2 regions of the Sporosarcina sp. Y838 genome follow, and region 1 is predicted to be linked to the other one. Evidence: a T-box and tRNA genes for the amino acid it is inferred to sense, from the RefSeq annotation. Region 1 holds a T-box; the other holds one or more tRNA genes.
What was found. The T-box of region 1 lies ahead of ileS (isoleucine--tRNA ligase). A T-box ahead of a tRNA ligase gene usually reads a tRNA of that ligase, here a tRNA-Ile.
Positions count from the first base shown of each region.

Region 2: it encodes a tRNA-Ile, which carries the amino acid that the T-box ahead of ileS (isoleucine--tRNA ligase) is inferred to sense. The anticodon was not compared.

Region 1 covers NZ_JBXCJD010000001.1:371,260-386,031, forward strand. The annotation lists gene ftsZ (cell division protein FtsZ) at 1-373, shown strand, start outside; gene AC1TO4_RS01785 (transposase) at 1,026-1,298, shown strand; gene AC1TO4_RS01790 (sigma-E processing peptidase SpoIIGA) at 1,646-2,500, shown strand; gene sigE (RNA polymerase sporulation sigma factor SigE) at 2,490-3,200, shown strand; gene sigG (RNA polymerase sporulation sigma factor SigG) at 3,295-4,077, shown strand; gene AC1TO4_RS01805 (PRC-barrel domain-containing protein) at 4,156-4,401, shown strand; gene AC1TO4_RS01810 (YggS family pyridoxal phosphate-dependent enzyme) at 4,471-5,163, shown strand; gene AC1TO4_RS01815 (cell division protein SepF) at 5,160-5,606, shown strand; gene AC1TO4_RS01820 (YggT family protein) at 5,633-5,923, shown strand; gene AC1TO4_RS01825 (YlmH family RNA-binding protein) at 5,949-6,725, shown strand; gene AC1TO4_RS01830 (DivIVA domain-containing protein) at 6,938-7,447, shown strand; T-box leader at 7,500-7,717, shown strand; gene ileS (isoleucine--tRNA ligase) at 7,875-10,637, shown strand; gene lspA (signal peptidase II) at 10,775-11,248, shown strand; gene AC1TO4_RS01845 (RluA family pseudouridine synthase) at 11,251-12,177, shown strand; gene pyrR (bifunctional pyr operon transcriptional regulator/uracil phosphoribosyltransferase PyrR) at 12,434-12,976, shown strand; gene AC1TO4_RS01855 (solute carrier family 23 protein) at 13,044-14,330, shown strand; gene AC1TO4_RS01860 (aspartate carbamoyltransferase catalytic subunit) at 14,502-14,772, shown strand, end outside.
Region 2 covers NZ_JBXCJD010000017.1:18-14,789, reverse strand. The annotation lists gene AC1TO4_RS15880 (hypothetical protein) at 13-222, opposite strand; partial or broken gene AC1TO4_RS15875 (group I intron-associated PD-(D/E)XK endonuclease) at 238-690, opposite strand; gene AC1TO4_RS15870 (DUF6744 family protein) at 1,274-1,648, opposite strand; partial or broken gene AC1TO4_RS15865 (nicotinate phosphoribosyltransferase) at 1,875-2,302, opposite strand; gene AC1TO4_RS15860 (HD domain-containing protein) at 2,363-2,941, opposite strand; gene AC1TO4_RS15855 (SIR2 family NAD-dependent protein deacylase) at 2,981-3,769, opposite strand; gene AC1TO4_RS15850 (SIR2 family NAD-dependent protein deacylase) at 3,911-4,789, opposite strand; gene AC1TO4_RS15845 (SIR2 family NAD-dependent protein deacylase) at 4,826-5,692, opposite strand; gene AC1TO4_RS15840 (winged helix-turn-helix transcriptional regulator) at 5,912-6,247, shown strand; gene AC1TO4_RS15835 (MarR family winged helix-turn-helix transcriptional regulator) at 6,533-6,892, shown strand; partial or broken gene AC1TO4_RS15830 (MFS transporter) at 6,933-8,114, shown strand; gene AC1TO4_RS15825 (Lrp/AsnC ligand binding domain-containing protein) at 8,275-8,382, opposite strand; gene AC1TO4_RS15820 (cysteine hydrolase family protein) at 8,756-9,301, shown strand; gene AC1TO4_RS15815 (PH domain-containing protein) at 9,579-10,193, opposite strand; partial or broken gene AC1TO4_RS15810 (group I intron-associated PD-(D/E)XK endonuclease) at 10,655-11,074, opposite strand; gene AC1TO4_RS15805 (hypothetical protein) at 11,621-11,770, opposite strand; gene AC1TO4_RS15800 (hypothetical protein) at 11,856-12,050, opposite strand; gene AC1TO4_RS15795 (DUF6744 family protein) at 12,075-12,797, opposite strand; tRNA gene AC1TO4_RS15790 (tRNA-Glu) at 13,539-13,610, opposite strand; tRNA gene AC1TO4_RS15785 (tRNA-Asn) at 13,663-13,737, opposite strand; tRNA gene AC1TO4_RS15780 (tRNA-Ile) at 13,739-13,815, opposite strand; tRNA gene AC1TO4_RS15775 (tRNA-Gly) at 13,823-13,893, opposite strand; tRNA gene AC1TO4_RS15770 (tRNA-Asp) at 13,964-14,039, opposite strand; tRNA gene AC1TO4_RS15765 (tRNA-Met) at 14,043-14,117, opposite strand; tRNA gene AC1TO4_RS15760 (tRNA-Arg) at 14,163-14,239, opposite strand; tRNA gene AC1TO4_RS15755 (tRNA-Lys) at 14,372-14,447, opposite strand; tRNA gene AC1TO4_RS15750 (tRNA-Val) at 14,538-14,613, opposite strand; rRNA gene rrf (5S ribosomal RNA) at 14,661-14,772, opposite strand, start outside.

The sequences.
Region 1 (14,772 bases):
TTTGTTCGAAGTGCAGGAAGCTGCAGATATCGTAGCTTCAGCATCAGATGAAGATGTGAATATGATTTTCGGATCGGTTATCAATGATAACTTGAAAGACGAGATTATTGTGACAGTCATTGCAACTGGATTTACCGAAGAGCAACTAACGGTATCACGTCCGTCTAGAAGCGCTGGTTTCGGTGCAGGACGTCCACAGGCACGTGAACAACAACAACAACAACAACAACCTCCAGTACAACAACCGCCAACGCGGGAACGCAGGGAGGAAGCGCCACAGTTCCAACAACAGGAACCTCCACGCCAACCTCAAAATAATCATCAAGATGACGCGCTCGATATTCCGACTTTCTTACGTAATCGACGCAGATAATAATGAGAAATTAAAAGCTTACCAAAGATGCAATTGCATTTTTGGTAAGTTTTTTTGTGTGGAAATACTATAAATAATCCACAACTATTAGTTGTACAATATATGACGTTGGTGAAAGAAAATCCCTATCTCCACAAAACAGGAGAAAGGGATAAAATTTTACTTACGTCATTTTTTTATAAATGTAAATTGAACTAAAGAATCCTACTACACGCTGATTTCCGTTCCGAGCGGACGCGTTCCGTGGGGCGTGCGGTGAGCCTCCTCGTCGCGAAAACCGTGCTCCTGCGGGGTCTCACCTGTCACGCTAATCCCACCGGAGTCGCCGCTCTGCACTCCAATCAGCTAAAAGTGTGGGGAACGTAAGTTCAATATAAATAGAGAACAAGTAAGATTCCTTGTAGCATTAAAGTCGACTAAAGCCATCATCCAGGAGGGAACTCACTTGTCATACACTAATATTTTAAATCCCTACTCGATATTCAAGACTCAAACATCACTTTTGAAGAAAAGTTCATAAAAGAAGGGACTTTTAAAGGAAAAGTATATAAAAATGGGACTCAATTGTCTCGAATTACTTTACCGATTACGGGTGTAAATCCAACCTATTTACTTTTGAAAAAGAACAATCCCTGGCAATAGACGTTAAAGATTGCACTCCGAAAACATCTTTATTTACCCTTACAATACCGGAAGGATTGAAGGGGTTAACAATAAAATTAAAGTATTGAATCGTGTCGCATATGCATACAGGAATCTCCAGAATTACAAAAACCGTATTATTTTACACTTAAGTTTAAACCATCTGATAAACATAGCGAACAAAAACGATCACGCTCTAAAGCAGCACAATCTAACTGTCGAGCATTTTATGGGATTGGGCAATTTATGTATACATATATCTAATTTTAAAGTGCAATTTTAGTTGCTTGGAGTGCAAGATGGCGACTCCGGCGGCTGAAGCCGTGCCCGCGGAAAGCGTCCATCTGGAACGGAAAGCAACGAGATATTTGGAAACCTATATAATAAAGGATTGCCGCAAAAAATCAGTTTTACTGACTTTCTGGACAGTCCGGCGACAAAAAAAATCAATTATAGGCGGCTAAAATACTTCACCAACGTCATTTGACAAAGAACCCAGTTATTCAGTAAACAACCATATGTACCGAAAACCGAAATCGAATTCTGTCGATTTCTTTTTTTTACTTAACCCTCGTTCCGACAAACATTTCATGGCATAGATGATATCGTTGTTTTCAGGGAGGGCGGTTTATGTACGGAGAACTCATTGTCGGAGTGAATATGCTGTTCAATTATGCTATCCTTTCATTCGCTAACAAAGCAGGAAACGTCCAAGCCGCTCGCAGAAGACTAGTGTTAGCCGCTTTTGTAGGTGCTTTGGCTGTCACCATCTTGCCATCTTCAATCGTCACTTTAATTTTTTCCTTTATTTGTATGACTTTCTGTGCATTTGGAAGAAACTTTGGCATTTGGAAAAAGTCCTCGGTTATGGTTTTAATCGGTGCAGTATTTGCAGGTGGTTTACTTACCGCTTTTCACTATCGCATCAACATGTTCAGTTCTTCAATAAACGTTCTAACTTATGCGATTGTGGCATATGTCTCCCTATACTTCATGAAAAAGAAGTGGCTAGATGTCAGAACTGCTCGCCATGTATCGGAGCTTCGTAAGTCATCCATATTGAACATATGGAATGCAAATATTGAAATTGATGTGTTCATCGATTCAGGGAACGGTTGTACTGAGCCGTTGTCCGGAGCTCCAGTTCACTTTGTATCATTTAAAGTGCTTGAAAGACATATTCCGAAAGATCTACTAGAACCGCTTCTTGCTTGGGATCCACAAAGTACACCCTCAATGTCTGCATTTCCGAAAGCTTATCAAAAACAAATACGGTTAATACGTTTGGTCACTCTTCAGGGACAGTCCTGGGCTGTCGGCTTCAAGTTCGATCGATGGGTGCTTGGTGATGAAGATACAATGCAACCAGGTTATATAGTCGTGACTAAAAATGACCGCCGTTATCCTGATGGTGCTGAGGCTATTTTGCACGTATCCGCAATGGATATATTAAATGGGGAAAGGGGAACTGCTTATGCTACATGAACTAAAGAAGTGGATGTCGGTTATTGCCAGTTTTTTTAAAAAGAAAAATGGCACATACTATATTGGAGGACACGAATCTCTTCCAAAGCCATTAACACGGGAAGAAGAAGCTGAAACAATCAAAGCATTCATGGAAGGCGATATGAACGCGCGTGATAGGCTTATAGAAAAAAACCTTCGCCTCGTTGTCTACATTGCACGTCGCTTTGATAACACCAACACACATATCGAGGATCTTATCAGCATCGGTGCGATCGGACTTATAAAAGCGATTGAAACATTTAAAACTGACAAAAATATCAAATTGGCTACTTACGCATCTCGTTGTATTGAAAACGAAATTTTAATGCATCTCCGTAAAACGAATAAGACGCGGTCAGAAATATCTTTTGATGAGCCACTCAATTCTGATGCGGACGGAAATGAATTGCTATTGTCGGATATACTCGGCACAGATGAGCACATTATCATTGATGACGTAGAAAAGAAAATAGAACGCCAACACATGATTGAAGCGATTACGAGCCTTGACGAACGGGAGCGCTATATTATGGAATGCCGATTTGGCTTGACGGGACAAGTGGAAATGACACAAAAAGAAGTTGCAGAACTGCTTGGGATTTCACAATCTTATATTTCCCGACTTGAAAAGAAAATAATCTCGGAATTACGTGAAAGTTTAAATCAACCCATTGCATAATGGTTGAAATTGGCGAAGCGGATTCCCGCATATTCTGGACAACTGCGGACAGACTATCTTGTACAGTCATCTACAGAATGCGGAGGAAAAGCGAATGGTACGTACTAGAGTAGAAATTTGTGGAATTGATACGTCCGAATTGCCATTACTAACAAATGATGTGATGAAAGCAACGTTTGTCAGGCTTCAAAGTGGAGATCATTCAGCAAGAGAAGAACTTGTTATTGGTAATTTGCGTCTTGTCCTTAGCTTAGTTCAGAGGTTCGCGTACAGGGGAGAACAGGCGGATGATTTATTTCAAGTCGGCTGCATTGGCTTACTTAAATCGATTGACAACTTTGATTTGAAACATAACGTCAGATTTTCAACTTACGCAGTCCCAATGATTATCGGAGAAATAAAAAGACATTTGCGTGACCATCATTCAATACGGGTATCAAGATCACTACGAGACATTGCATATAAGGCCATCAGAGCCAAAGAACAATTCATTAACGACAATCAAAGAGAACCGCGAATTTCAGATTTGTCAGAAGCAACCGGGATTCCTGCGGACGATATATTATTTGCACTAGACGCAATTCAAGATCCCATGTCACTTCATGAACCTATGAATGGAGACAGTGGGGATCCCGTGTTCATGATGGATCAGATACAAGACAAAACCGTGTCAGAAGAGCGGTGGTTGACATATGTATCTGTAAAAGAAACGGTATCATCAATGGATGAGAGGCAGCAATCCATCCTATCCAAACGATTTTATTTGGGACAGACGCAGACGGAAATTGCAAAAGAACTGGGCATTTCTCAAGCGCAAATATCAAGATTAGAGAAGAGTGCAGTTAAAACGATACGAGAAGGAATGGAACAAAATTGATAATAGTAACGCAATGCAGCGATTGCATTGCGTTATTTTTTTGTTCGTGTGCATATATTCAATCATAGGAGGGGTTTTATGAAGTTTTCAGAAATGCAAAAAAAAGAGGTTATTGATGCAACTAAGGGTTCGTTCCTAGGTTTTGTTCAAGATGCCACAATTGATATTGTTACGGGAAAAGTCGAAACATTGCTTGTCGGAGGTGGAGATCGAAGCAGTTTTTTTGAAGGAAAAGACAAAGATACTAAAAGTGTCAATCTAAAAGACATTACAACAATAGGAAAAGATATCGTACTTGTAGGTAAAAAGGTATCAGGAAAATGATTTATAATTGATATGTACGGGCTAGGTTGGTACAATGAAATGAAAGATATATGAAAAGTAGTGATAATAATGGAAAACCTTCAAAGTCGGATAGAAGAAATTGAACAAATTATACAAATTACGTGTGATCGAGCAGGTCGAAAAAGGTCGGAAATAACGGTCGTTGCCGTCACAAAGGAAGTTTCGGTAGCAAAAACCTCTGAAATTTTGGAAACAGGTATTCAACATCTGGGTGAAAATCGTCCCGAAGTTCTTCTTGAGAAGCAGGTAACAATTCAAAATGATGCGATATGGCATTTTATTGGTAATGTTCAAAGTCGAAAAGTAAAAGATATCATAAACAAGATTGATTACCTACATTCAGTAGACAGACTTAGTTTACTAAAAGAGATTCAAAAGCGTGCAAACCATACAATCGAGTGTTTTATTCAAGTGAATGTCTCTGGTGAAACAACAAAATCTGGTGTCATGCCAGATGAGCTTGAAAGCTTCATTGATGAAGCTGCGGCTTTTGATAAAATCCGAATTATAGGCCTTATGACAATGGCTCCATTCACTGAGGATATGAATGCAATCCGTACAGTTTTCCGTTCATTAAGGGAACTCAGAGACAGCATCTCGGTTAAAGAACTGACACATGCACCTTGTACTCAACTATCAATGGGAATGTCGAACGATTTCACAGTCGCTATTGAAGAAGGGGCAACCCATGTTAGAATCGGTACCGCACTAGTCGGAGCAGAAAGCGGGGGAGAAACATGAGCATCAAAAACAAATTTGAGAAGTGGTTTTATCTGGAAGATGAAGAAAGCGACATTAAAGAACAACCGATTCGTGAAGAACAGCGACCAGTACAAGAGCAACCTCGCAGAGTACCTGCCCGAAAACAAACAACCGGAGAACCACAGCAATCTGCTACGGTCGTCAGTTTGCAAAGTCTCCAGAAGTCTTCAAAAGTCGTTCTTATCGAACCACGTGTTTATGCAGAAGCCCAAGATATATCCGAACACTTGAAAAATAAACGCGCTGTTGTAGTGAATTTACAGCGAATCGAACGGGACCAGGGAATTCGAATTGTCGATTTCTTGAGCGGTACAGTTTATGCAATAGGCGGAGACATTCAACGGATTGGGACGGATATTTTCCTATGCGTTCCTGAAAATGTAGAAGTTGATGGCGCAATATCCGATTATTTTGAAAGATAGAAATTGAATGAGGTGTACGGAATAGAATGGCAGAGATCATAACATTACTTTATAGAGGTATAGCATGGCTAATTCAAATTTACTCAATACTACTTATTATATATATCCTTATGTCTTGGGTACCAGCTTCACGTGAAACTAAGTTTGGTAAAATGCTTGAAAAGATTGCAGAGCCTTATTTAGGTTTTTTCAGAAAGTTCATTCCACCACTAGGTATGATTGATATTTCACCAATCGTAGGTTTATTCGCTTTGAGCTTAATCTCAAAGGGGATTTTTGAAGTATATAAAATGATTATGTTATCCTCACTTATGTGAGGATTTTTTATAAGGAGAGAAACAAATGGAAACAATATTGCAACACTTTAGAAAAGACGAACAACCTTTCATCGAAACGGCAATAGGCTGGATTCGTGAAGTGGAGGATACGTATTCACCTAAATTAACAGGATTCTTAGATCCAAGGCAGCTACGTATTGTTGAATCGCTCGCGGGAAGTTCTAGTTTAGTTGTCGGATCGAGTGGCGCATTTCCTGATGCGGAACGTAGAAGAGTACTTATTTACCCTGATTATTTTGTACCTGAAATGGATGATTATCGTATCGCCATGTTCAATGTCAAATACGCTTCAAAGTTTCTGTCCCTAGATCATAAGGATATTCTTGGTTCGATGATGTCATTAGGCATTGATCGTTCGAAGTTTGGAGACATTCGAGTGGATAATGATGAGGTACAGTTTGCGGTTGTGGACGAGTTAAATGATTATATGACTGCGAACTTTATATCGATTGGAAAAGCGAAAGTGACGGTTGAAAAAAGTCATAATTCTGAAGATTGGATAGACACGACAGATACATGGACAGAGGAAATGTATATTGTCAGCTCCTTAAGACTCGATGTTGTAACGGCTGCTCTATTGAATGTTGCACGCCCGAAAGCTGCTTCACTTATACATAGTGGAAAAGTGAAAGTGAACTGGGCTATACGTGATCAACCCACTTTTGAACTACAAGAATCGGATATGATATCAATTAGAGGTTCAGGTCGTTTTAAAGTGATTGCAATTGAAGGAAGAACCCGCAAAGATAAAATCAGACTCGTCGTTGGGAAGTTAGAATGAATTATTCTTCATTAACGGGCAGTATGCCTCCTACTTTAAGACTTAACCATCACGCGGCGTTCGTAATCTGAGTTCTTTTACAATCAATGGAATGAAAATTCTCTGTTAATTGAAGTTTCACTTTATCAGACAATAGTTTAAAAAAAGAACTGTCATCTGATGTTCCAACATGTATAATAGAGAATGAATACGTTAAAAGGGAGATGCTTTAAATGGCTTTATCACCACTTGATATACATAATAAAGAGTTTGCAAGCAAGTTCCGTGGATATAATGAAGATGAGGTAAACGAATTCCTGGAACAAATCATGAAAGACTATGAAAACGTTCTTGCGGAAAACAAAACATTACAAGCCAGTTTACAACAATCAACGGAACAAGTTTCCCACTTTAACACAATTGAACAAACGCTTCATAAGTCAATTCTTATCGCCCAAGAAGCTGCGGAGGATGTACGACGTAACTCAATGAAAGAATCGAAATTGATAATCAAAGAAGCTGAAAAAAATGCGGATCGAATCGTTAATGAAGCACTTTCACGTGCACGTCAGATTTCTGTGGAAGTAGAAGATCTTAAAAAACAATCCAAGGTTTTCCGTGCGCGGTTTAAAATGCTTATTGAAGCGCAACTTGACCTTATCCAGTCAGATGACTGGGATGTTTTGCTAGAATATGAAATCGACGCAGAACGCTTAGAAATGGTTGCTGACCTAGATTCGTAAGTAAACTTGACTTTGGTCTTAATGCACACATATAATTATATGCATATATTTAGAACAGGCGTTGAAGGAGAAAGTACTTTCCGAAATTGTGTACAGCGAGCCGGGGATGGTGGAAGCCCGGTCAACAAATTGGAAATGAAGATCACTCTTGAGCCGGATTATGGAATGATTTACGTAATCCCGGACACACCCCGTTATGGTGTCTGAGTGGTAGCAAATCTGTTTGCTGCAAGTAGGGTGGTAACGCGAGATTAATTCTTCGTCCCTTTTTAGGGGTGGGGATTTTTTTTGTTGCTCGGAAAATCATGAAATTTTTCGCCAAAGGATAATCTACGAAAGTCGTTGGCTAAACTTGGATTCTGGGTACTCTGCGCTTTTTAAATGTGCGAACTGATTACGCTTTTCAATTTTAAAGGAGGAAAACAATATGGAATATAAAGATACACTTCTTATGCCGAAAACAGAGTTCCCAATGCGAGGAAACTTACCTAACAAAGAGCCTTTAATGCAAGAGAAATGGGCAGAGATGGACATCTATAAAAAAGTACAACAACGAACTGAGGGGCGCCCGTTTTTTGTTTTACATGACGGTCCTCCATATGCAAATGGCGATCTCCATATGGGCCATGCTTTGAACAAAGTGTTGAAGGACATGATTGTCCGCCACAAGTCAATGTCAGGATTCCATGCTCCATACGTTCCAGGTTGGGATACACATGGACTACCGATTGAGCAGGCATTAGTTAACAAAGGTGTAAAGAGAAAAGAAATGACTGTAGCTGAATTCCGCAAGATGTGTGAAGAATATGCACTTAGTCAGATTGACAGCCAACGTAGCCAGTTTAAACGGATTGGTGTTAGGGGCGATTGGGATAACCCATATATCACGCTGAAGCCATCATTTGAAGCGCGTCAAATTCAAGTTTTTGGAGAAATGGCGAAAAAAGGTTATATCTATAAAGGACTAAAACCGGTTTACTGGTCTCCTTCGAGTGAATCTGCACTAGCTGAAGCAGAAATCGAATACCAAGACAAGAAATCTCCATCTATTTATGTTAGTTTCCCTGTTAAAGATGGACTTGGTGTGATTGATGAAGATGTTAATTTCTTAATCTGGACGACGACTCCGTGGACGATTCCTGCAAACCTGGGAATTTCTGTCCATCCTGAATTTATATACGTCATTGTTAAAACAGGAGAAGGAAAATTCCTAATCGCTAAAGACTTACTTACATTTGTAGCTGAAGAGCTCGGATGGGAAGATTATGCGGTTGAACGTGAACTAAAAGGTATTGAGCTAGACCGTGTCATTGCCAAACACCCATTGTATGATCGCGACTCACTTATCATGCTCGGTGAACACGTCACAGCTGAAGCTGGTACGGGGTGTGTCCATACAGCACCGGGTCACGGGGAAGATGACTTCTATGTTTCTAAGTCATACGGAATTGATGCGCTTTCACCAATTGATGACCGTGGCGTTATGACGGACGAGGCACCTGGCTTTGAAGGGCTCTTTTATGAAGATGCAAACAAAGCAGTTACTGAAGCGCTCAAAGAAGTGGGCTCACTTCAAAAGTTATCATTTATCACTCACTCGTACCCACATGACTGGCGTACGAAAAAACCGGTAATTTATCGAGCGACTTCACAATGGTTTGCTTCAATTGAATCGTTCCGTTCAGAATTGCTTGACGCAATAAAAAATACGAAATTCACACCATCATGGGGTGAAACGAGACTGTATAATATGGTTCGCGACCGCGGCGACTGGTGTATTTCACGTCAGCGTGTATGGGGAGTACCAATTCCAGTATTTTATGCTGAAAATGGAGAACCAATCATTACGGATGAAACAATTGCCAACGTTTCAGAATTGTTCCGTGAAAACGGGTCTAACATCTGGTTCGAACGCGATGCAAAAGATTTACTTCCAGAAGGTTTCACACATGTTGGAAGTCCAAACGGTCTATTCACAAAAGAGACAGACATCATGGACGTCTGGTTCGATTCAGGCTCGACGCATCAGGGTGTACTTGTAGAACGAGATGATCTTGTCTATCCGGCTGATCTCTATCTTGAAGGATCTGACCAATATCGTGGATGGTTTAATTCATCTCTTACGACGAGTGTTGCGATTAATGGCCATGCGCCTTATAAGGGCGTGCTAAGCCATGGTTTCACACTGGATGGCGAAGGACGTAAAATGAGTAAATCAATCGGTAACGTCATCGTTCCTGCGAAAGTGATGAATCAGCTGGGTGCAGATATTCTTCGTCTATGGGTATCTTCTGTTGACTATACAGCGGACGTCAGAGTGTCGGATTCAAATTTCAAACAAGTTTCTGAAGTATATAGAAAAATTCGTAATACACTCCGTTTCCTTCACGGGAATACATCGGACTTTAATCCGGCAACTGACTCAGTCGCATTTGAAAATCTGCGTACAGTAGACAAATTTGTTTATGTGAAGTTGCAGGATATGATTAAAGAAGTACGTGAAGCATATGATAATTACGAATTTGCAAATGTATATCATGCAGTAAATAACTTCTGTACGGGTGAATTGAGCTCGTTCTACCTTGATATTGCGAAAGATGTTGTATATATCGAAGGTGCAGATCATCCACATCGTCGGGCAATGCAAACAGTAATGTATGAAACCTTGATTTCGCTGTTGAAATTATTGACACCAATTATTCCGCATACGACAGATGAGCTGTGGGCATTTGTTGAACATAAGAAGGAAGAAAGTATTCAGCTTACAGATATGCCTGACGCGAAAGATCTTGGGGAAACAGCACAAGCATTGCGTGAGCGTTTTGTTACCTTGATGCTTGTCCGGGATAATGTTCTGAAGGCGCTTGAAGAAGCGCGGAATGATAAAGTGATCGGGAAGTCGCTTGAAGCGAAAGTAACGGTTGCTGTCCCTGAAAACCTGAAAGATGTATTCGCGGCGGACGATATCGATTTCGCACAATTCTTCATCGTATCGCAATTTGCTGAAGGTGATATTACAAACATGCCTGAAGGTACTTTGAAACTGGATACGGTAAGTGTTCTTGTTGAAAAGGCAGATGGTGAAAAATGTGAACGTTGCTGGACAATTTCCGAAACAATCGGAACTGACGAAACACATCCAACACTATGTACGCGTTGTGCAGAAGTCGTGATAGAGCATTATTCGTAAGACGGGTTAAATTGAAAGCCGCCGCTGCAGTCTTTTTATTAAGCTTGCTGCAGCGGCTTTTTTTAGCGTTGAAACGCGCTCATATAGGTGTCTATGTGGTAAAATAGTACGTAATCTGTCGGACGGGGGTATTTGGATTGTTCATTTATTACGGATTGGCGGCATTGGTCATAGTTTTAGATCAGATTACTAAATGGCTTGTCGTTAAAAATATGGAACTTGGTGAAAAAATCAGTATTGCAGAACCTTATTTGGGGCTTTTATCTCACCGCAACAGGGGAGCGGCATGGGGAATGCTCGAAGGTCAAATGTGGTTATTTTATATTGTCACAGTAGTAGTTGCAGGCGGCATCATTTATTACTTTCATAAAGAAGCGAAAGGTCAACCGCTCTTTGGTATTGGTCTAATGTTTTTGCTTGGCGGGGCAATTGGGAATTTCATTGATCGTCTATGGCGCAAGGAAGTTGTCGATTTCGTCGATGTCATGATTCCGGTTATCAATTATGATTTCCCCATTTTTAACGTGGCGGATGCGGCATTGACAGTCGGCGTGGTTATCATCATCATTCATATAATTATGGATGAAAAAAAGAACAAGAAAAAGGTGTAGGTATGGAAATAATTGAAATCGAAATAACTGAAGAACACAAGGGAAGTCGTATTGACAAAGCGTTGTCGGAAGTCAACCCAGAATGGTCACGTACACAAATTCAAACATGGCTGAAAGATGGCTTTGTTCTTGTAGACGGTACGCAAGTAAAACCAAATTATAAAGTAAAACTAGGGGATACGGTAACGGTGGATGAACCTGAACCGGAAGAACTCGACGTCGTTGCAGAAAACCTCAGTCTTGATATTGTCTATGAAGATAAAGATGTCCTCGTTGTCAACAAACCGCGCGGAATGGTTGTCCATCCGGCGCCGGGTCATCCGTCAGGAACAGTTGTTAATGGACTAATGCATCATTGTACGGATCTCTCAGGTATAAATGGTGTGCTCCGTCCAGGTATTGTCCACAGAATTGATAAGGATACTTCAGGCCTGTTGATGGTCGCAAAAAATGATAAAGCGCACGTATCATTGGTCGACCAGCTTGTTAAACGGACAGTAACGCGTGTATACACTGCACTTGTCCATGGTCATATACCTCATGATAATGGAACGATTGATGCTCCGATTGGCCGTGACCCACGCGAGCGTCAAAGCATGGGGATTATCGATAAAGGAAGACATGCCGTAACGCATTTTAAAGTACTTGAACGATTTGGTGATTTCACATTAGTCGAATGTAAATTGGAAACGGGACGTACGCATCAAATCCGAGTTCATATGAAATACATCGGTTATCCACTCGTCGGAGATCCGAAATACGGACCTAAAAAAACACTTGAGTTTAATGGACAAGTATTGCATGCAGGTACAGTTGGCTTTAAGCACCCTGTAACTGACGAGTATTTGGAGTTTAACAGTCCTCTGCCAGAAGACTTTAAAGAATTAGTTGATAAAGTCAGAAAAAGTGTTGACAAGACAGAAGAGTGAATTGTATACTGAATGAAGCAATTGAATAGCGATACCTTTAACATCAGTCCAGAGAGGCTGGGAAGGTTGCACGGAAGTACAATCAAACTGCTGCGCGCAGTTTCTATGTACATTTATTTCTGCACGTATACCCTCCCGCCGTCCTTGGCTGGGAGGGTTTTTTTATAAAAAAAAGAAACCACTTAACCCTCTTGGCTTCAGGATGGTATTATAATCGACAATCGACAGTGAAAATTGGGAAATGGAGGATGTTCAAATGGCAGAAAAAGCAAATATTCTTGATGAACAAGCAATTGGCAGGGCAGTTACGAGAATTGCTCATGAAATTATCGAACGCAACAAAGGAATTGATGAATGTATTCTTGTCGGCATCAAGACGCGTGGTGCATACCTCGCCAAGAGACTTGCAGAGAAAATCGAGCTTATTGAAGGAAAGCCAATTAAAACGGGTGAACTTGATATTACATTATATCGAGACGATTTAATGCTTAAACATAGCAACAACGAACCTCTCGTGCAGCAAGTCGACATTGAGCATGATGTGACAAATAAGAAAGTGATCCTAGTGGATGACGTCTTATACACGGGCAGAACGGTTCGTGCGGCGATGGACGCAGTTATGGACTTAGGTAGACCAGCGACAATTCAACTTGCAGTACTTGTCGACCGAGGCCATCGTGAATTGCCGATTCGACCCGACTTTGTAGGGAAAAATATCCCTACATCGAACGATGAGCAGGTCGTGGTCAGTGTACAAGAGACCGACGGCAAAGATAGCGTTTCGATTCATTCTAAATAAAAGCGATTGGGAATATCTCCCGAAGACTAGAAAGTAAATAAAGTACATCGTACGGGGGAAAATGACTATGAACGAAAAAGTTTTAGATGTCCATGAAAAACCAGCAACTGCCAGGTGGATTATTCTTAGTTTACAACATATGTTTGCTATGTTTGGAGCGACAATACTAGTTCCTCAACTAGTGGGGTTAAGTCCAGCAATTGCTCTCCTAACAAGCGGGATTGCGACAATCGTTTTCATCATTGTTACACGATTCCAAGTCCCGGCGTACTTAGGCTCATCATTCGCTTTTATCATCCCGATTCAAGTAGCGACCCAAACAGGTGGCATTGGTAGCGCGATGATTGGAAGTATGTTTGTCGCTTTGGTCTACGGTATCATTTCACTGCTAATATGGAAAACAGGCTATGTTTGGATTATGAAAGTTTTACCTCCAATTGTAGTGGCACCAGTCATCATCGTTATAGGACTTGCACTATCATCGACTGCAGTTAGCATGGCAAGTACGATTCAGGTCGGGGATGAAAAGGTATACAACCTGCTTCATTTTTCCGCGGCAATTGTGACACTTGCAGCTGCAATAATCTGCATCATGTTCTTTAAGGGAATTGTTAGTTTGATGCCAATACTTATCGGCATCATAGTAGGATACATTTACTCGGCATTCATCGGGATATTGGATTTTACAGCAGTTTTGGAAGCAAAATGGTTTGAATTTCCAGAAATGCTTATACCCGGAGTAGATTACGAATTCATCATTACGCCCACGCTGTTAGCTCTGATGGTGCCAATTGCAATCGTAACGATATCAGAACATATTGGCCATCAGCTCGTTCTCGGTAGAATTGTTGGAAGAGATTATATAAAAAATCCGGGATTGAATCGCTCCTTACTGGGTGATGGACTGGGAACGCTAATAAGCGGCTTTGTCGGAGGTCCACCAAAGACAACTTACGGTGAAAATATCGGTGTTCTAGCACTGACACGTGTCTACAGTGTATATGTAATTTTAGGAGCAGCAGTTTTCGCAATAGCTTTCTCATTCCTAGGTAAAGTTATGGCGTTAATCGCTACAATTCCTGCAGCAGTACTCGGCGGGGTTTCAATTCTCCTATTCGGAATTATCGCTTCGTCTGGCTTACGCATGCTAGTGGATCATAAAATCGATTTCGGAAATCAGCGAAACTTGGTAATTGCTTCTGTTATTCTCATAATTGGTATTGGAGGAGCATCCGTTAAATTCAATGATACGTTTCAAATTGAAGGAATGGCACTTGCAGCAATTGTAGGTGTACTGCTCAACTTAGTGCTACCAGGCCGAACGAATGATAGCATGGACGATAAAACTAAATAGAAAACCTTTTAACACTGCCCGAGAGTCAGGAAAAGGTTCGTAGACGCCCATCTGAGTGAAGGATGAGGATAGTCATACTTAACGAGCCTTTCCGTTTATCGGGAAGGCTCGTTTTTTAAAAAATCCTGATATAGAGTTTAGTCGCTTACCAATAAAAGGGGGATAAACTGAATGCAACATCTTCTATCCATGAAAGATCTGAGTGAAGCTGAAATCATGACTATCCTTGATCGTGCAGATACATTTAAAAAACTTGGAGCACGGGAATTGCCCGGGAAATACTTTGTCAGTAACTTGTTTTTTGAACCTAGTACGCGGACAAAAATGAGTTTTGAAATGGCCGAACAAAAACTTAACCTTGGAGTACTGCCATTCGAATCAAATTTCTCAAGCACACTAAAAGGTGAAACTCTTTATGACACGGTGAAAACGCTTGAAGCAA
Region 2 (14,772 bases), on a different contig from region 1:
TTTCTCCGACCTTCACAATTTCCTTGTAATACTTAACTTGCGATACATTGCTATTACCTTTATATTTTCTCGTTCCCATACTACATTCCTAAACACCGGGATTTTGAATTGTTTCTCCATTTCAGTCATTAAACCAGCCAGTAGAATATCTTTTCTTGGTTGATCTGCATGGATGATCCTTTCATATTCCCTTTGATATTCTAAAAGTGATTTCTTGGCCATCACTATCTGCCCCCTCTAGCTACTTCTCTTTTGGCACGGATTAGTGTGCGTATAGGATCCCTCTTCCAATATATGTAAATCATGTACTTTTTGCTTTTTAGTGAATTTCTTCGGTCTACCTTCACGGAAATCAGGATTCTGCTTCGCATGGCTGGGATCAAAGTAATAGCATTCATCAGTTTATGGACAATAAACGCATTACACATCAATTTCATTTTTTCGACAACTGATGTAAATATTCCTTTTGTGTTGCAATTAGATGAACGAAATCTGACTTCTAGAATCCCTCTAGAAGTTAACTCCCTATACTTGACTTGAACCCTTTTGAAATAACCATCTTTGTTAAACGACAAGATCAAATGGGGAATGTTCGGTATGAGGTATCAATATCATATAGCCCTTTTGGTGTAAATCGACCTGGGCTTTTAAAACTCCTAAATCTCCCTTATTCTAAGTGTGATGATACAAGGTTGTTCACCTCTTTCCTGTAATGTGCCGGTGCTCAATAGAAACATCACTGATTTCCTTTAAAAATAAAACAAGAATCTTACCGTTTTCATAACTATCAGTCCCAATTTTGAATTATATCCATTATGATTGATAGGGAAAATTATTTCCAATTTTATAAACGACATATCAGTAGATCATTCGATGTTTCTTTCATAAGCATAGTGCTGGGACAAGCTAATCACTTGTCCTGTTTTAAATTTGTGTAGTCATTTTCCATAAAAATTTAATTCCAACCGGATTCTCAACAAAATTAGAAACACCTGAAACATTGAATTAACAACGTCTCAGGTGTTTCTTATTGAATCTACTTTCAAATTAAGTCCCAGGAGGGCGTTTTTAAGAGCTTTTAAACCATTATAAACCAAGGTTTTTTCTATTCAATGTGTAAAATATGTGTATAGACTTTTCATGACGCGTATTATTGCAAAGACATACTTCTTCGTATTAAGTCGACCGTATTTCTCTAAATCTAAATGCACACAAAGTTACTATCAGTCATGGAAATTTCGTTCTCCGTAATAAATGTTAGAGAACTTTTCTGCTAATCTAGCGTGATTACTCCCACTTCACTTTTGTAATTAAGACGTTTCCCAGCCTGTTTTACTGTTTCCACTTCAATGTTTCTTTGCACGTAGCTCTTGTCCGAGAACACTTCACGTTTAAAAAAGTTCTCGAATACGTCAGCGCGTCCATTAGATTTTCTAGTCTCTATTTCTTTAGTACTTCTTCGGAATGCATCGGCTGAACGAATTGCATTCCGCATCCATTCAACCGGTAATCCCGATTGAATGAGTGCTTTCTCAAAATCATTCATTTTGATTAATTGCTTGCCAACCGAGAACCACATTAAATACCCTAGAATACCGTCTTGTTGCTTGTTTTGGACAGCCGTCATATTATCAAGATTAATTGACATACCTAACAACGCTTTCTATTTTTGTATTTTAAGTAAATAAAAAAACGCATTTATATCTAGCGATTGCTAAGTAAATCTGTTTTAAAATAACCCGATTTTCCTATTTCAATAGATCCTCTTCTATCACCCTTCAATACCTTTTTTAATACAAAAAACCGACATCTCCTGAATAGGAAAAAACGGTTTTAATATAGTTCACGTAATATGCGTATGTATCAATTTTGACTTTGGTTGCGATCAATGTTTGATAGTTCACGATATTCAACAAGGCCGTCTCGATGAGTTGCGCTTCGATTAACGGTGTATTCGATACGAAGAATGGGTTCGTTGCCAAATACAACTTCCCCCTTCTTTCACGGAACGAACAGTTCCTGTAAAACGTACCGTTCGCAAAAAGTCAACATAGTCTTCTCGATAGCCAAGTTCCTTTAAATACTCCAAATCGCTTTCAGAAAAATGAAATGCTTGAAGATATTCAATGATTCGTTCCAATCCAGCAAAAATCACATACCCATTTCCAAACGGCAATTTCCGAAAATACAATTCAAATACTGCTTTTCCCCTATTAATATTGTCCTCCAAATTAGCTTCTTCCGTATTGATTCTGTACAAGTCCGTGTGAAGAGCGAGGCTATCATCAACATACCTGTTCATTACACTTACCACCTAACCTTACAAAGTACGCCCGGACCTGCTAACGTTAAATAGACTTTTTTATGCACTAGTTTCATTACTTTTCTGTAAGAGATCTTTTGCAAATTCAACAAGTTGACGAGCTTCTTCGGTCCGAAGATAGTTAACATCCAAAGCATCAGTACCCAGACGGAAACGATCCAGTGCGTCAGCATCCTTGAAAATTTGATACAGCAGCACGTCCCGTCCACTTAAATCGGGAGACTTTGCAATCTCTGACAAACTAAGTGAATCATCCTGGTCATGGTAATAGATAATGTAGTAGGTTTTCGCATCATAGGACAAATCATGCGCACGACTATACTCTTTGTAATACACTGCTGCACGACTACCATGTCCTTTATCAATCCCATCATCAAGGCGACGGGAATCATGGAAAACAGCCGCCATCGCTAGTAGCTCCTTTTCCTCTTCACTCAGACCTTTTTGATGCCCGATGAGGAGTGCCAGTAACAGTACGCGGGCGCAATGGGTTTTCGTATGCCATTCACTATCCGGCAGCCAAAACTCTACGTTTTGCTCCATGAATGTATACCATCGTTCATAAGGCTCTTTGATGGGCTGGCAGACAGGTTTATCCAGAATATTTGACAGATACATCATTCATTCCCCCTCTGTTTTCTACTAATGCAAATTAGCTTATTTCATCTGAACTAATTGCTCTAACACTTCGGCAATATCGCCGTCAACACCAATAGACTTAGCTGCAATTGCATTTGGTATATAAAGCTCGGTTCCTTTATTCAGGGTAATATAAGTAGCAATTTCTTCCGAGCTAGCTAAATTCATAAATGGAGCTTTAATCAATTGATTTCTTGCACCTACGCCTAATTCCAGTAAGACTATTTTTTTGCCAAGAGCATTATCGATAAAATTCTGATAAGCCTGCAAACTGGCTTGCCATGCCTCACCTCTTAGAAAATTGCGATCGACTTCGACATGTACTTGCATTGGGTCACCACATTCTAGACATTTAGGAATAAGGCTTGAAGGAACTTTCCCATTTTCTTGGTTTCGGGCCATTTCATTCAATATTTCGTCACCTGGGTAAATTTGATTATGGCAACCATGAGAACATTGCAAATACCGACAATTGCCCTCTATTTCAAAAAGGCGTTCCTTTGGAAATCCTGCCAATGTAAAATGAGAATCTGTATTTGAGGTAACTACAAAATAATTTTTATCCTTCACCAATTCATAAAGGTTGTTTACAACAGGACTAGCTTCCTTGTTGTTTAAAAAGTAGGCGTACATACGGCTAAAAAATGCCCACTTCTCTTCCTCTGATGAATATGGATAAAAAGCTCCTTGTAGGATGCTACGAAAACCATATTTATTACGGAGATCGCCAAAATGTTCCAGAAAGGACGAATCCTCTGAAAAAAATATTAGTACCTCCCGAAATGGCGAGGCCGTTACTTGCGCCAATTACAATGCTGTCAGCCTCTTCTATTTTTCTTAAAACCTTATAATATTTCTCTTTCATATGAACCTCCATTATTTCTAAAATTTCGATGAATATATTTTACTTAATGAATTCGCGTAATGAGAAACCAGATTGCCGAGTACTTATCCAATATCCGAATCTCTTTTTTCCTTCCCGCTCAAAGTATCTTGTAAGACATGTGCAATATCTTCTTTAATGGCAAGTCCTTTTCCAATTAACTCTCGAGGAACGATCGCATCTTTAGGATTAATTGTAATGTAGTAGGCGTCCGGAAAACTATAAGTCATATTCCAAAACGGCTCTTTAATAAACATTGGTGTCATTGTTCCAACGCCTAATTCCAGAAAGAGAATTTTTTTCTCTTTGTTTCTTATAAGAAACTCATTGTATTTTCTTAATTCACTTTGGTAAGTGCTTCCTTCCAGAAATACATAAGAGCGCACCCATGGTTCCATTTCCTGCCCGCATTCTGAACATACTGGAATTAACTCTGTTGGAATTCTGGTTCCCTCTATGTTTGCATACATGTTCTCAACTTGCTCTTTATTAAAATAAATTTGATCATGGCAACGGGAGCCACATTGAAAATAACGCAAATCCCCTTGAATTGGGGAAACTTTCTCTTCAGGGAAAGTCTTGGGAAACTGTGCGTCTTGATTCGTTGTAACAATGAAATAGTCTTTGTCTTGAAGTAGTTGCAATAAATCTAGGTAGGGGCGACCAGCTTCGGCATCATGTAATAATTTAATTTCAGTCGCAAGAAAAGCCCACCGTTCTTCACTTGTAGGATAACGGAAATGATAGCCCATAAAAAGGTTTTCAATCCCATATTTATCTGCAAATCCTCCAAAATGCTTCAGGAAATTTTCATCAGTATGATAAAAACTAGTGTGTCCAATAGCCTCAGACATTCCAGCAGCGCCACCTACCACAATTGCCTCAGCTTCTTGGATTTTGTTTAGTAATGTGTCTATGTTGTCTTGATATTGTTGTGATAACATATTTTTTTGTCCTCCTTTGTATTTTTCGCTTTCCTATTATTGAGCTACTTTCGCCTTCTCGTTCAGGGCATCTTCAAGAACTCGGGCAATATCTTCGTTAATTGCGAGTCCTTTTTCGCTTATCTCTCTAGGAACCACCGCATCTTTAGGATTGATGCTGATATAGTATGCATTCGGCAAACTATGAGTCATCTCCCAAAATGGCTCTTTAATAAACATCGGCGTCATCGTTCCTACGCCTAATTCCAGGAATAGGATCTTTTTATATTTGTTTTTCATAAGGAATGCTTGGAATTTCATTAATTCGCTTCTGAAAAGGCTTCCTTCTAGAAAAACACGAGATCGTACCCATGGTTCCATATCCTCCCCACATTCTGGACAAGTAGGAATCAACTCTGTGGGAATTTTAGTTCCCTCTATGTTTGCGTACATTTCTTCAACTTGCTTTTTATTGAAATAAACATGATCGTGGCAACGGTTGCAACATTGATAATAACGCCAATCCCCTTGAATCGCAGAGACCTTCTCTCCGGGAAAAACCTTTGAAAACTGAGTGTCTTGATTCGTTGTAAGGACGAAATAGTTTTTATCTTGAAGCAGTTGCAATAAATCAAGGTAGGGCTTACCGGCTTCGGCATCATATACAAACTTGTTTAAAGTAGCAATATAAGCCCAGCGTTCTTCTCTTGTCTCAAAACGGTGATAAAAACCATAAAAAATATTTTCAATCCCATACTTATCTGCAAATTCACTAAAATATTTCAGAAAGATTTCATCTGTCTGATACCAGTTGTACCCGGCGGCAGCAGACATCCCAGCAGCGCCACCAACCACAACCGCCTCAGCTTCTTCGATTTTCTGAAGTAGTGTCACTAAATGGTCTTGATATTGTTGTGTTAACATACTATATTTGTCCTCCTATAGATTTATACATTGCAGTTGAAAACATTCACGCATATATTGCCCCCCGCTCAACAACAAATCGTAAAGTCTCAGATGCGCAATATCTGTTTTGGTTGTAAAGCACACCTTTACTTGAACCTAAATATATTATATAGTGGATACAAACTAAAAAACAGTATGCACTTTTACGACGCATACTATCCAGAAGGATAGTGTAAAATGAAAAATTCCAAAATGAATGTTGCTGACAATGAAGAGACCTCTTTCGGTTACACACTTTCTATTATTAACGGCAAATGGAAGCTACTAATTATTTACAATTTATCAAAAAACGGTGTAGTGCGTTATAATGAACTTCAGCGTATGATGGGTAAAATAACATATAAAACGCTCAGTTCTACACTAAAGGAAATGGTAAGTGATGGTATAGTCCATCGTGAAGAATATCCACAAATCCCTCCTAAGGTGGAATATAGCCTGACTGAAAAGGGGCACACGCTCTGGCCTATTATCCAGATAATGTGCCAATGGGGAGATCATAATAAGGAAATATAAAAGAGAGATACTTCAGGTATATTGCATGGTTGATTTGATCCTGAAGACTCAAAGAAAAAATGGTTGCAATCATCCGTATTTGATGATTGCAACCATTTTTCTTCGAATTATTTCCATTGTCTTTTGGTGTATAACAAGCTCTTCTAATATTTTTCATAAAACCAAATGTACCGTCTAAACGTTCTTTGTGAAATGAAAAAACTGTCGACAAAAAATGCGTTAACATATAAGATACATTTCTTCAGTTAAGTTCAGTTTACTTAACTGAAGAAGATGGAGGATATTATGCATTCAAATTATCAAAAATTGTTTAAAGAATTGACTGTCGTTTTTAGTGAATATTATTTAAATTATCTATTGTACAATGAAATCGCCAAGAAATTTGCGATTTCGAAAAGTGCTGTGAGCCAAGTATTATCGAAGCTCGAAGCACTAAATTTTATCAAACGTGAGGCCAATCCAAATAATCATCGCGAGTACTTCATCGGGTTTGCAGAAGAAGGTCTCGCTTATCAGACATTAAGTAAAGAAGCAGATAAAGAATTTATGACGAAGCACTTCGCTGACATCGATTTAGAACAATTGCAAAATGTATTACAAACGATGAAGAAAGTAAATGCATCCATTTCATCTTCCGACAAATAGGACCGTGAATTGTTTGACAATTAATTAGAGGAAATCAATTATGAATCGAAAAGAGAAAGTGTCTATTGCACTTGCATTATCTAGTTTATTTATTGCTTTTGTCGGGATGGGACTTGCCGCACCAGTTATGCCATCGATTGCGAAGGATTTAAGTTTAAGTGGTGCCGTTGTAGGATACTTGTTCGCTGCGATGGCCTTTGCACAGTTTCTCGCTTCCCCTTTTACAGGTGTATGGGTCGATTCAATCGGCCGTAAAAAAATGATGGTCATCGGTCTTTTGTTATTTTCATTTTCAGAGGCACTGTTTGGCTTTTCAAATGAAACGTGGCTATTATTTGTAAGCCGTCTACTTGGCGGTGTAGGTGCCGCTTTCATTATGCCAGCTGTTGTTACGTATATTGCCGATAAAACGACGCTAACAAATCGTGCAAAAGTGTTAGGCTAGCAATCGGCTGCGATTAGTTTAGGATTTATAATTGGTCCAGGAATTGGCGGATTTATTGCGGAGTTTGGGATACGCGCACCGTTCTTCTTCGCTGCTGCCATATCATCGATTACTGCCATTGTTATTGCCATTGTAATGGACGATTCAATTTCAACAGAGCAGCTACAAATAAATCGTGCATCCGCTGTACGACCAGCGTTTATTCAGGAGTTTAAAAAATCTTTTCAGTCACAGCACTTCACACCACTACTGATCGTGTTCGTACTAGCGTTTGGACTAGCCGTTTATGAAATGATGTTTAGCTTATTCGTCGATGAAAAGTTTGGCTTTACGGTCCGTGATATTTCATTTATTATTACAATCGGTTCAATAGCTGGGGTTGTCGCTCAAATTTTATTCTTTGATAAGCTGGTCAGATTAATTGGGGAACGAATGCTGATTAATTTAACCTTACTATCTTCTGCTATTTTTATCTATATTACGATTTTAATAGATGGTTACTGGACGATGATTGTCATTACGAGCATTGTATTTTTCTCTGGTGATATTTTACGCCCTGCTGTGACATCCTTTTTGTCAAAAATCGTTGGGGAAAACCAGGGGTATATTGCGGGTATGAACTCTGCTTACACTAGCTTAGGTATCATAATAGGACCAATTATTGGCGGTATTTTATTTGATATCAACATCGATATACCGTATGTATTTGCCGCAGTTGTGCTTGTCATCGCGTTTGTTATTTCAAGTACAAAATTAAAGAAGCCTCACCTCAATTAAACCTACTTAAAAATTCGCTATCTCATTAGATAGCGAATTTTTATTTTATATTCAAATCACTGGTCGTAACCATTTTATCATGTAGCAGTCAAAGGACTTTGTTGTTTAATCTCTTGTATCGATAAATGTACACTATAATTCCCATACTCAAGAATTTTATCTAGAAAGAGAGATTCAATTGTTTTTGAGAGTTCAATTTGACTTTTATATGGTAACAGCCTTCTCCTGATACGCGGTGAACTTCCACTACTTCTTTGCAATCATTCATTAATCGGATAAACGCATCATGGTTTGCTGTTTTCATAAATATAATGATAAACGCTGTATAAGTGAGTCCCACTTTCATTTCATCGACTTGTAGAGAGAAGGCTATAATTACGCCACTATCTTCAAGTTTTTTATACGATTCCCTACTACTTGTCCCGTCATATGAATTTGTTCGCCTAAGTCTTACCATTGGATACGTGAATTATCGGATAGTAACCGTAGGATCTGAAATTCAATGTTATCAAGTTCCATAATACATTTGTTTCACCGTAAAATTTTTTGAGCTGAAAGTGTTTCGCCAACCTATCGATAAAAAACAATATACGAGATATGATTAAAGTGGACCAAAATACTTTAAATGAGGTGGAGATATAATGAGCACAGCGCTAATTATTGTAGATATTCAAAATGACTATTTCCCAAATGGAAAGATGGAATTAGTTAATCCAGATAAAGCCGCGGCTAATGCTGCTAAAGTTCTTGAATGGTTTAGGCAGAACAATAAAGAGAATATTTTTCATGTTCAGCATATCGCAGCTGATCCTGCTTTAGGATTCTTCCTTCCGGATACGGACGGTGCTGCAATACATGAAACTGTTCAACCTTTGGAAAGCGAAAGCATTATCATCAAACATTTCCCTAACAGCTTTTTACAGACTGATTTGGAAAACAAATTAAGAGAAAATGGCGTAACCAAGGTAGTCGTGGTAGGAATGATGACGCATATGTGTATTGATGCGACAGTCAGAGCGGCAGTGGATCTAGGCTTCGAGACGACACTTATTGAAGATGCATGTGCGACGACAGACTTATCTTATGATGGTAAAGACGTTCCAGCTGAACAGGTTCATTACGCGTTTGTCGGTGCACTTAACGGTATGTATTGTGCTGTAACTTCGACTGAGGACTTCTTGCAATAAGAAACACAATCTTAATGTAAAAGGCATTTGGGAATGCGCTTATTCCCAAATGCCTTTTAATTTTTCTGGAAACAATCTATGCGAACAATCTCCTCATTTAGCCTGATTTATGCAGTAATAGTATCCTTTACTAGCACATCTAATTTACCTGTTTCCGGGGTTGTTTTGGAACTTGGGACCTTTCCTGTTGAAGGCAAAAACTTTTCAAAGTGTAGATTTACAAATCAGAAGGACCCCACACTTTTCTAAAGAATAAAATGTACTGCTAGCTTATAAGTTAATTGTTAATATATTTCTCAAACACATCACCAAAGTCTTTAATTCGGTATTGGTCACGGGCAGCCGTTAACCAGGAGAAACCAAACTCGGTCAATTGTTTATACTGGTCGGCTAGCTGGATATCAGACAGTCGTGCGTTATGCAACACTGTTACAGCTTTATCAAGACTTCCATTCGCTAACTCTAACAGGATATTGTTGTCGTGGACTTTTTCCGAAATATAAGATAATGCTTTGTACAGATCAATCAATTGGGCAAGTTGCTTTTTATCAACGTCAATGCTGAACGATTGATTGCCTAAAGAGAACTTGATTTCAACATCCAAATCCACTTTTCCCGCCGTTTCCAAAAACACATCGGTAATTTGATATTGCGAATACGAATAGCGTTTTAGCAAGCGCTTCGAAGATATAGCTTTCTCTCCATCGACGTGAATAAATGCAATGTTCGTAAAGCAATATTCATCCATTTTTGTCTTGATTAAAAAATAAATCTTTTCATTCTCTTCATTTCGAATATAATCATCCGCATCCGTTTTATCATAATCTTCTGGACCTATGATTTTACCGATATCCGACAAGCCTAACGCATCTGAAGCAAATTTTTTCAACATATGCCTCGCCCCTTCTCTCTACTTATATTCTTTCACCTGTATTATATAACTTTTCTTGAGATAAATGTAGAACCTCTATTCAAACTGATAAGTAATTCCCTGTGAACTTCTCTCACCTTGTCTGGTAACATTGAAGATTGATTACTTGCGAATCTAACTTAGTGTAGCCTGTCCATTACTCTCGATTTCTGTAACAGTCAAACGGTAACAACACTAACCAAATAATCCTGTCTTTTTCGTCATAATAAAAAATCCTTCATTCAGTTGAAAGGTTAAAGGATATTTTAATTAGTCAAAGATACTCTATTGTTTTTTTAAAAATTGTGTTTGTACATTTAGAGAAGAAAAAGTAAAACCGCATCTTGTTCTTTAACCCTATTTACTAAATAGACTTATTTCATATCTTTTATACATCTTTAAAATGACCACGGAGGGATTCATCCCCCCAATTGATGTCTTGGCTAAACACTAGGAACTTCACGATAATCTTTTGCAAACTTTACGTTGTGCTCCTGATTATTCTTCGGTGCCGCTACTCTCAAGCTTAATGACTTATCAAATAGTTTAGGGTCAAAGTAATAGAATTCATCGGTTTGTGGACAATAAACGCAATACACATCAATTTCGTTTTTTTCGACAACTGATGTAACAATACCTTTTGTGTTGCAATAAGATGAACGAAATCTGACCTCTAGAATCCCTCTAGAAGTTAACTCCCTATACTTGACCTGAACTCTTTTGAAATAACCATCTTTATAAACGACAAGATCAAATGGGGAATGTTCAGTATGGGGTGCCATTATCATATAGCCCTTTTGGTGTAAATCGACCTGGGCTTTTAAAACTCCTAAATCTCCCTAATTCTTAGTGTGATGATACAAGGTTGTTCACCTCTTTCCTGTAATGTGCCGGTGCTCGATAGAAACATCACTAATTTCCTTTAAATATAAAACAAGAATCTTACCGTTTTCATGACAATCAGTCCCAATTTTGAATTATATTCATTATGATTGATAGGGAATAATATTTCCAACTTTATAAACAACATAATCAGTATATCAATCGTTATTCCTTTCAAAAGCATAGCGTCAAAACAAACTAATCACTTGTCGTTTATGAAATTTGTGTAGTTGCTTTTCAAAAACTTTCAAATCCGAACGGATTTTCAACAAAATCAAAAACACCTGAAACATTGAATAAACAACGTCTCAGGTGTTTCTTATTGAATCTACTTTTCAAATTATGTCCCAGGAGGACGTTTTTAAGAGCCTTTAAACCCATATACACCAACCTTTCGTCTATTCAATGTGTATAATATGTGTATAAACTTTTCAGTCCAAAAAATGTTATAAAGACTTACTTTTTCAAGTTGAGTTACCCATTATTCTGCACTGACAACATTATGCATCTTAATGTATTTTACAACTTCAAATACTCTTCTTCGAATTCATTTGTCTGGCATAGAATAGCTTTACTAGAGCGACAAGAATTCCTTCAACTTCTTGCTCACGCTCGAAAAACTTTGCATTTAGTGCATTTTTAATTTCTTCTAATTTAGCATAATTAGTGTTTGTCATATTGAATAACCCCTTTGAATTTTAGTTTAAATAAAATAGGAAGCCGGTTTCTTTTGCAACCGTACTTCCCTATAAAGAATCCTCCTCAGTATTTCGATGAAAGAATAAACAATTCTTGTTCTTTTATTGAAAGCTCACGCATTTCCATCTGCAATTCCTGTTCTTTTAATTCATTTGAACGTTCGAGCTGATAAGCAATCTTTTTAATATGTTGCACACAATCGACAACATCTCTATCGTAGAATTTTCTTCCCATTATTGTTTGATAAAACTCAGTCATTTTAATCTCTTCATTCCACTATTTTTAGAGATTCGCAACCATTTTTGAAACCGCAGCTCGGATTGTCATGACTTTATTTTCTAGTAAATCTGCTTCATTGGTGACAATGCCTTTGTAATTACGATAGTTCTCAAGAGAGGACGTGAAGCTTACAAGCAGATTCAACCCATCCGTATGTGAATCTGGGACAAAGTAAATTCCCCCATTTTGGCGTACTGGTGTGGGTGCTAAAGACTGTAAGATTTTATTAACCATTACTCTTATTTGTTGGGCTGAATAATGGTTTCTATAAATATTAAAATTTCGTTCCGCTTCATAGCACAGCTCTTTTGCAATTTCGTTCTCCGTTATAAATCTTAGAGAACTATTGTGCTTATCTAGCGTGATTACTCCCGCTCTACTGCTGTAATTAAGACGTTTACCAGCCTGATCCACAGTCTCCACTACAATGTTCCGCTGCACGTGGCTATTGTCCGAGAACACTTCGCGAATAAGATAGTTCTCGAATACTCCAGCGTGCCCAGTAGATTTTCTAGTCTCTATCTCTTTAGTACTTCTTCGAAATGCATCGGCTGGACGAATCGCATTCGGCATCCATTCAACAGGCAATCCTGATTGAACAAGCGCTTTCTCCAAATCATCCATTTTGATTAATTGCTTGCCAACCGAGAACCACATGAGATGACCGAGAATACCGTCTTGTTGCTGGTTTTGAACAGCCGTCATATTATCAAGATTAATCGACATATCTAACAACCCTTTCTATTTTTGTATTTTATATAGATAGAAAAACGCATTTATACATAGCAATTGCTAAGTAAATGCGTTTTAAAATAACCCTCTTTTCTGATTTCAATAGCTTCTCTTCCATCTCCCTTCAGTACCTTTTTGAATGCAAAAAAACCGACATCTCCTGAATAGGAAAAATCGGCTTTAATATAGTTCAAGCAAAATGCGCAAGTACCTCTTCTGGCATGCCAAAGTAATTTTCGGACGTGTAACACGTCTGCCTAACTTCTCCTTTATATGAGGAATACGAAGGCTGAACATTTGTGCCGAATCTCCTTCTGCATATGCAAAAGTGTAACGACTTTCACCGGTGGTAAAGGTGACAAAGAAACGATTGGATATATATTAATATTAACAAAAATAGAATCACACAGCAATAAAATAAGAATGACATATTGGGGTTACATTCTTTATTTAATACTTTCTTCTAGGTCCTGTTTTAATGAGATAACCTTACCTAGTATATTTATGTTATAATGAGGGATATTTCAATCCATTTACTTCAGATTTAGCAATTGAGCATACGATTGAGGGACTTGGAGATATGTTAGCTTTGATTCGGTACAAAAATTCGTATGGCCGTTCAAAGTTTTATTCGATCAAGTTCTAGATTATTAGTACCGACTATATAGTATTCTCGAAGCAAACGAAAAGCAGCTTTACTAGTTCTAAATGAACTAGTAAAGCTGCTTTTTATTATGACCCCTACGGGATTCGAACCCGTGATACCGCCGTGAAAGGGCGGTGTCTTAACCGCTTGACCAAGGGGCCAAAGAATATGGCGGAGAAAACCCTCGCACCGCTTGAGTACTTCCCCAAAAAATGGCTCCGCAGGTAGGACTCGAACCTACGACCGATCGGTTAACAGCCGATTGCTCTACCACTGAGCTACTGCGGAATGGTGGGCCTAAGTGGACTCGAACCACCGACCTCACGCTTATCAGGCGTGCGCTCTAACCAGCTGAGCTATAGGCCCTCTTTGAAGCGAGTGAAGGGAATCGAACCCTCATCATCAGCTTGGAAGGCTGAGGTTTTACCACTAAACTACACTCGCATAATAATGGTGGCTTCGGTTTACAGTAAGCTCTCGCTTTTCTTAAACCCTATGATAATACTAATAAAAATGGCGGTCCCGACCGGGATCGAACCGGCGATCTCCTGCGTGACAGGCAGGCATGTTAACCGCTACACCACGGGACCATTTGGTTGCGGGGGCAGGATTTGAACCTGCGACCTTCGGATTATGAGCCCGACGAGATACCACTTCTCCACCCCGCGATAACAATATGAGTAACGGTAATATATAAATTGTTAAAAAAATAATGGTGCGCCCGGCAGAAGTCGAATCCACAACCTCCTGATCCGTAGTCAGGTGCTCTATCCAATTGAGCTACGAGCGCATATAAGTATAACTAAGTATTTATGCCGAGAACCGGAATCGAAACGGTAGTCACATACCGTAGGATTTTAAGTCCTGTGTGTCTGCCAGTTCCACCACACCCGCAATATCTATCATGACGGCAGTCATAAAATGGTGAGCCATGCAGGATTCGAACCTGCGACCCTCTGATTAAAAGTCAGATGCTCTACCAACTGAGCTAATGGCTCGAAAAGTGGTTCCGGACAACCTACTGATTACAAGTCAGCTGCTCTACCAATTGAGCTACTCCGGCGTATAATTTGATTTCTTGAAATTCATGGTGGAGGATGACGGGCTCGAACCGCCGACCCTCTGCTTGTAAGGCAGATGCTCTCCCAGCTGAGCTAATCCTCCTAGGTATAATTGGTTGTATACTGAAAACAGTATATTGAGTTGTTCAAGCCCGGCGACGTCCTACTCTCACAGGGGGAACCCCCCAACTACCATCGGCGCTGAAGAGCTTAACTTCCGTGTTCGGTATGGGAACGGGTGTGACCTCTTCGCAATCGTCAC